Regions from separate parts of the Bradyrhizobium sp. GW821-FHT13H05 genome, predicted to be linked through region 1. Evidence: predicted binding sites of a transcription regulator. Region 1 holds the regulator's gene; the other holds the start of a gene.
What was found. Region 1 encodes HrcA, which represses chaperone genes, less so after heat shock. Its sites were predicted from a motif close to GTTAGCACTCNCNNNNNGNGAGTGCTAAC; they were not measured.

Region 1 (3,409 bases):
TGTAGATGCCGGGAGCGCCGTCGAGCGCATCGACCACGATGCCGGAATCATCGGCGAAGGCCGGCAGCTTGGTCGCCTGCGCCGCCGCGATCGCCTTGATCGCGGCATTGCTGCGGAAGTCGTTGCCGGTCTCGTCAGGCTCGGGCAGGCCGAGCTCACCCGCCGACACCGCCTCGATGCCGTAAGGTGCCAAAAGCTCCTTCATCTCGGCGAGCTTGCCGGGATTGTGGGTGGCGATGATCAGCTTTCCGGTGATTCGGCGGTGCATGGGCCTATTGACTACGCGACGGCCAGTTTCTGCAAGTCCACGAGGCGCGCGATGCCCTTCTGGGCCAGCGCCATCAGCGCCAGGAGCTCGTCCTGCGTGAACGGCTCGCGTTCCGCGGTTCCCTGCACCTCGATGATGCGGCCGTCGCCGGTCATGACGAAATTGGCGTCGGTCTGCGCTTCCGAATCCTCGGCATAGTCGAGGTCGAGCACGGGCGTGCCGTTGTAGATGCCGCAGGAGATCGCGGCGACGTTGTCGCGCAGCACCTTGGCCTTGATCATGTTGCGCGCCTTCATCCAGCTGATGCAATCGGCGAGCGCGACCCAGGCGCCGGTGATGGAGGCCGTGCGCGTGCCGCCGTCGGCCTGCAGCACGTCGCAATCGACCGTGATCTGGCGCTCGCCGAGCGCTTCGAGATCGACGATGGTGCGAAGCGCGCGGCCGATCAGGCGCTGGATCTCGACGGTGCGGCCGCTCTGCTTGCCGGCGGAGGCTTCACGGCGGGTGCGTTCCGAGGTCGCGCGCGGCAGCATGCCGTATTCGGCGGTGACCCAGCCGCGGCCCTGGCCCTTCAGCCACGGCGGCAGGCGGTCTTCCAGCGTGGCGGTAACCAGCACATGGGTGTCGCCGAATTTCACCAGGCACGAGCCTTCCGCATATTTGACCACGCCACGCTCCAGCGTCACGGGGCGCAATTCGTCGGGCGCACGGCGGCTTGGCCGCATGGGAAATCCTCCAAAACTCTCGGGAAAAGCCTATTCGCGGTGCTTGTAGGTGGGGTGAGGGTGGGCGGCAAGGCCTTTTCGGTCCCCAGCCAAGTGCAAAACCACGCTTGTCAGGGGCCGTTCCGATGGCCAAATTGTAAGCACCTGAGAGGAGTTGCCGTCTGTGGCCCATCACGATCCGATCCATCTGATCGCGCCGCGCGCAGGCCTCGCCCAGCTCAACGAGCGTTCCCGCGACATCTTTCGTCAAATTGTCGAAAGCTATCTGGCGACCGGCGAGCCGGTCGGCTCGCGCAATATCTCCCGGCTGATCGCGATGCCGCTGTCGCCGGCCTCGGTCCGCAATGTCATGGCCGATCTGGAACAGCTCGGCCTGATCTATGCGCCGCACACCTCGGCCGGTCGTCTGCCGACGGAACTCGGCCTGCGCTTCTTCGTCGACGCCTTGATGCAGGTCGGCGACCTCAATGACGCCGAGCGGCAGTCGATCCAGAGCCAGTTGACGTCGGTGGGCCACGCCCAATCGGTCGAGGCCGCGCTGTCGGAAGCGCTGACGCGGCTATCCGGGCTCACCCGCGCCGCCGCCGTGGTGCTGACGCCAAAATCCAATTCGCGGCTGAAACATCTCGAATTCGTCCGGCTGGAACCGGAGAAGGCACTGGTGATCCTGGTCGGCGAGGACGGCCAGGTTGAAAACCGCGTGCTGACGCTGCCGCCCGGAGTTCCCTCCTCGGCGCTGACAGAGGCCGGCAATTTCCTCAATGCGCGCATCCGCGGCCGCACGCTGGCCGAGGCACGGCTCGAACTCGAAACCGCGCTCGGGGAAGCCCGCGCCGAGCTCGATCAGCTGACCCAGAAGGTGATTTCGGCCGGCATCGCCAGCTGGTCCGGCGGCGAGAATGAGGATCGCCAGCTCATCGTCCGCGGCCACGCCAATTTGCTGGAAGATCTGCACGCGCTGGAGGATCTGGAACGCGTTCGGCTGCTGTTCGACGATCTCGAGACCAAGCGCGGCGTGATCGATCTGCTCGGCCGGGCCGAGACGGCTGAGGGTGTACGCATCTTCATCGGCTCCGAGAACAAGCTGTTCTCGCTGTCGGGGTCCTCCACGATCATCTCGCCCTATCGGGATGCCGCCGGCCATATCGTCGGTGTTTTGGGCGTGATCGGGCCGACGCGGCTGAATTATGCCCGTGTGATCCCGACCGTGGATTACGCCGCCCGCATCGTCAGCCGGCTTCTGGGGGGCTGACCGGCGGCTCCTTCGATCACGGGCGCTTGATTTTCGGCGCCCGAAGCACGATATCCGGGCCAGCAAAATCCCGTAAGACGAGTTCGAAAAGAGAGCCGATGACCGATCGAGACCGGCAACCCGAAGACACGACCGCGCCGACAGGCGAGCCCGTGGCGTCGAAGCCCTACATCATGCCCGACGATCCCGAGCCCGGCTCGGTCGAGCTGTTGCAGAAGGAGGCCGCCGAGGCGCGCGATCGCATGCTGCGGACGCTGGCCGAGATGGAGAACCTGCGCAAGCGCACCGCCAAGGAGGTCGCTGACTCCAAGCTCTACGGCGTCACCGGCTTTGCCCGTGACGTGCTCGACATCGCCGACAATCTCCAGCGCGCGCTCGATGCCGTTCCGGCGGAAGCGCGGGCCAATGCCGATGCCGGCCTGAAGGGGCTGATCGAGGGCGTCGAGCTTACCGAGCGCTCGCTGCTCAACGCGCTGGAAAAGCACGGCGTGAAGAAATTCGATCCGTCAGGCCAGAAGTTCGATCCGAACTTCCAGCAGGCGATGTTCGAGGTGCCTGATCCGTCAGTGCCCGCCGGCACCGTCGTGCAGGTCATGCAGGCCGGCTACACCATCGGCGAGCGCGTGCTGCGTCCCGCCTTGGTCGGTGTCGCCAAGGGCGGTGCGAAGGCCGCGCCCGCGGCGAACAGCAACGAAGCTAACTGAGCGGCGTAAGCGTCGCTTACGCGCTCGCCGCGATATCCGCGGACTGAATCCGCTTCACGCCGGCCTTGGCCATATCGGCCCAGGCCTTTGCGAGCGAGCCCTGCGTGTCGATGCCGCGGCAGGCGTCTTCCACGACGTAGACCTCAAAACCCGCCTTGCGCGCGTCGAGCGCGGTCCAGGCGACGCAGAAGTCTGTCGCGAGGCCTGCGACGAAGACACGCTTGATCTTGCGGCCTTTCAGATAGCCGGCAAGGCCGGTCGAGGTCTTGCCGTCGGCCTCGAGGAAGGCCGAGTAGCTGTCGACGTCCTTGTGAAAACCCTTGCGGATGATGAGCTCGGCGTGCGGGATCGCGAGATCCTTCGACAGCGCCGCGCCGTCGGTGCCCTGCACGCAATGGTCGGGCCACAGCACCTGCTTGCCGTAGGGAAGGTCGACGGTCTCGAACGGCTTCTTGCCGGA
Region 2 (3,409 bases), on a different contig from region 1:
TCCGCGCACAGATGGCGAAGGGCACTCCGCCCGCGCCGTTATCCGGCAGCGCGGCGATGGCGGCGATCGACGCCTCCACGGCGCATGAGCTCTCCGAAGCGCGCACTATGCTCGAGACCTATCGGGCGCAGATCGAGCAGTGCGAGAAGCTGAAGGTCGAGCTCGACCTCATCCACGACGCCATCGACCGCACCAAGCGCGAGATCGCGACACTGCACGGCAAGAGCTTCGACGGCGGCGAGATGGCCAAGGTCAATGGCGAGCTCGGCGCGGTGGTCGGCGGCACAGAGCAGGCGACCCAGCAGATCCTCGAAGCCGCCGAGTCGATTGACCAAGCGGCCAGCGCGATGTCCAAGGTGCAATCGGCCGACCAGCAGAAGCGGCTGGCCGACGATATCCAGGAGCGCGTCATCTCGATCTTCGAAGCCTGCAACTTCCAGGACCTGACCGGCCAGCGCATCAGCAAGGTGATGGGCACGATGAAGTTCATCGAGCAGCACATCAATGCGATGATGGAGATCTGGGGCGGCGTCGACGCGATCAAGGCCCATGTGCCTGCGCCGGTCGACCAGCGCAGCGACGACGAAAAGCTCCTCAATGGCCCGAAGCTCGCCGGCGACGTCGGCCACGCCTCGCAGGACGACATCGACGCGCTGTTCGACTAAGCGGACGCGGCAGAGAGAAAAACAAAACGCCGGCGAGAGCCGGCGTTTTTTTGTTTTTAGCTATTCATCTCGCGCTGTCATTCCGGGGCGATGCGTAGCATCGAACCCGGAATCTCGAGGTTCCGGGTTCGGTCCTGCGGACCGCCCCGGAACGACAATCAAAACATCACGCCCGCGGCGCGCAGCGGACGTAGACCATGTTGCCGTAGCGGGTGGCGGCGTCCTTGTCGATGAAGCGGGTGATCATGACGCGGCCGTCGAAGGAGACGATCTCACGGTCCTGCTCACCGGGGGTGGGACCGGCCGGCCCGATATAGTTCTTGCCGCTCGGCGAACCCTTTAGCCGCAGCTCCTGCGGCGTCGCCTGGTCGGCCAGATGCATGACCACGCCGCCGGAGGAGCCGGCGGTGATCACGTAGGGGTTCTTGCACTGGGCCCTCGCCGCGGCCTCGGTGCGGGCGCGGTCAGCCGGGTTCTGGAACGAGGCGAGGCCCCAGCGGCCGACGATCTCGTCGGCGCGGATGCTCGCCGGCATCTCCGGGCCGGCGCCGGGCTCGGCCTCGGGCGGCGGCGAAGACGACGAGAACGACGGCAGGCTCAGGCCGCCGCCGCAGGCGCCCAGCAGCAGCGCCAAGCCAGAAGCGGCAACCAGATTGGCGACCGTGCGCGCGTGAGCTGAACTGATCATGGCATTCCCCCGAACCAAACCATGGCCGCACCCCTCCTGCAGCCAAGCGCAAAACCGCTGCCGGAGCAATGACGTCCTTTAATACGTCTGGGCTCCGAACGAGTTTCCAATGCCACCATCCTATATCCGCCTCACCAATCGCTTAACCACCTTTGCTTGACAGGATCGCGGCCAAGCCATATTTCCGGGCGCACTATTAGCACTCGGAAAGCCCGATTGCTAAGCGCGCCGTTCGATCCTCGGCAAGAGGGGGGACGGTAGCGCCGCCCCACCCACTTTCCGCTACTTCCGAAGCGAGCCTCCAAAGGGAAACGTCATGGCTAAGTCCAAATTTCGTCCGCTGCATGACCGTGTCGTGGTCAAACGTATCGATGCCGAGGAAAAGACCAAGGGTGGCATCATCATTCCGGACACCGCCAAGGAAAAGCCGTCCCAGGGCGAGGTTGTCGCCGTAGGTCCCGGCGGCCGCGACGAGGCCGGCAAGCTGATCCCGATCGACCTCAAGGTCGGCGACCGCGTGCTGTTCGGCAAGTGGTCGGGCACCGAAGTCAAGATCGACAACGAAGATCTCCTGATCATGAAGGAGTCGGACATCATGGGCGTGATGGCCTAAGGCCAGACGCCTGAACGGCCGCTGAATGTCATGCCCGGATCGCCCGATCCGGGCATCCATCATTCCGCCGGCCACATGACGAAACAAGACACATCACGAAACACGAGGGACTGCAGAAATGGCTGCCAAAGACGTCAAGTTTTCCGGAGACGCGCGCGATCGCATGCTGCGCGGCGTCGACATTCTCGCCAACGCCGTCAAGGTGACGCTCGGCCCGAAGGGCCGCAACGTCCTCATCGAGAAGAGCTTCGGCGCTCCCCGCATCACCAAGGACGGCGTCACCGTCGCCAAGGAGATCGAGCTCGAGGACAAGTTCGAGAACATGGGCGCCCAGATGCTGCGTGAGGTCGCCTCCAAGACCAACGACCTCGCCGGCGACGGCACCACCACCGCGACCGTGCTGGCCCAGGCCATCGTGCGCGAAGGCGCCAAGGCGGTTGCCGCCGGCATGAACCCGATGGACCTCAAGCGCGGCATCGACATCGCGGTTGCGGCCGTCATCAAGGACATCGAGAAGCGCGCCAAGCCGGTCGCCGCCTCCTCCGAGGTCGCCCAGGTCGGCACCATCTCGGCCAACGGCGATGCCGCCATCGGCAAGATGATCGCGCAGGCGATGCAGAAGGTCGGCAACGAGGGCGTCATCACCGTCGAGGAGAACAAGTCGCTCGACACCGAGGTCGACATCGTCGAGGGCATGAAGTTCGACCGCGGCTATCTCAGCCCCTATTTCGTCACCAACCCCGAGAAGATGACCGCCGAGCTCGAGGACGCCTACATCCTCCTGCACGAGAAGAAGCTCTCGGGCCTGCAGGCCATGCTGCCGGTGCTCGAAGCCGTGGTGCAGTCGGGCAAGCCGCTCGTCATCATCGCCGAGGACGTCGAGGGCGAGGCGCTGGCCACCCTGGTCGTCAACCGCCTGCGTGGCGGCCTCAAGGTCGCCGCCGTCAAGGCGCCGGGCTTCGGCGACCGCCGCAAGGCCATGCTCGAGGACCTCGCGATCCTCACCGGCGGTCAGCTCATCTCCGAAGACCTCGGCATGAAGCTCGAGAACGTCACGGTGAAGATGCTGGGTCGTGCCGGCAAGGTCGTGATCGACAAGGAGAACACCACGATCGTCAAGGGCGCCGGCAAGAAGCCGGAGATCGAGGCCCGCGTCGGCCAGATCAAGGCCCAGATCGAGGAGACCACCTCGGACTACGACCGTGAGAAGCTCCAGGAGCGCCTCGCCAAGCTGGCCGGCGGCGTCGCGGTGATCCGCGTCGGCGGCGCCACCGAGATCGAGGTCAAGGAGAAGAAGGACCGCGTCGAGGACGCGCTCAACGCCACCCGCGCCGCGGTGCAGGAAGGCATCGTCCCCGGCGGCGGCGTCACGTTGCTCCGCGCCAAGAAGGCTGTCGGCCGTCTCACCAACGCCAATGCCGACGTCCAGGCCGGCATCAACAT

Region 2: the regulator HrcA is predicted to act here: its motif matches at 1,549-1,577, upstream of AC1RR3_RS23685 (co-chaperone GroES).

The regions. Positions count from the first base shown of each region.
Region 1 is NZ_JBXAPO010000005.1:464,353-467,761, reverse strand. Features, by position in the region: gene rdgB (RdgB/HAM1 family non-canonical purine NTP pyrophosphatase) at 1-268, opposite strand, end outside; gene rph (ribonuclease PH) at 280-993, opposite strand; gene hrcA (heat-inducible transcriptional repressor HrcA) at 1,157-2,245, shown strand; gene grpE (nucleotide exchange factor GrpE) at 2,344-2,949, shown strand; gene pncA (bifunctional nicotinamidase/pyrazinamidase) at 2,966-3,409, opposite strand, start outside.
Region 2 is NZ_JBXAPO010000008.1:66,828-70,236, forward strand. Features, by position in the region: gene AC1RR3_RS23675 (protein phosphatase CheZ) at 1-665, shown strand, start outside; gene AC1RR3_RS23680 (hypothetical protein) at 832-1,353, opposite strand; gene AC1RR3_RS23685 (co-chaperone GroES) at 1,670-1,966, shown strand; gene groL (chaperonin GroEL) at 2,085-3,409, shown strand, end outside.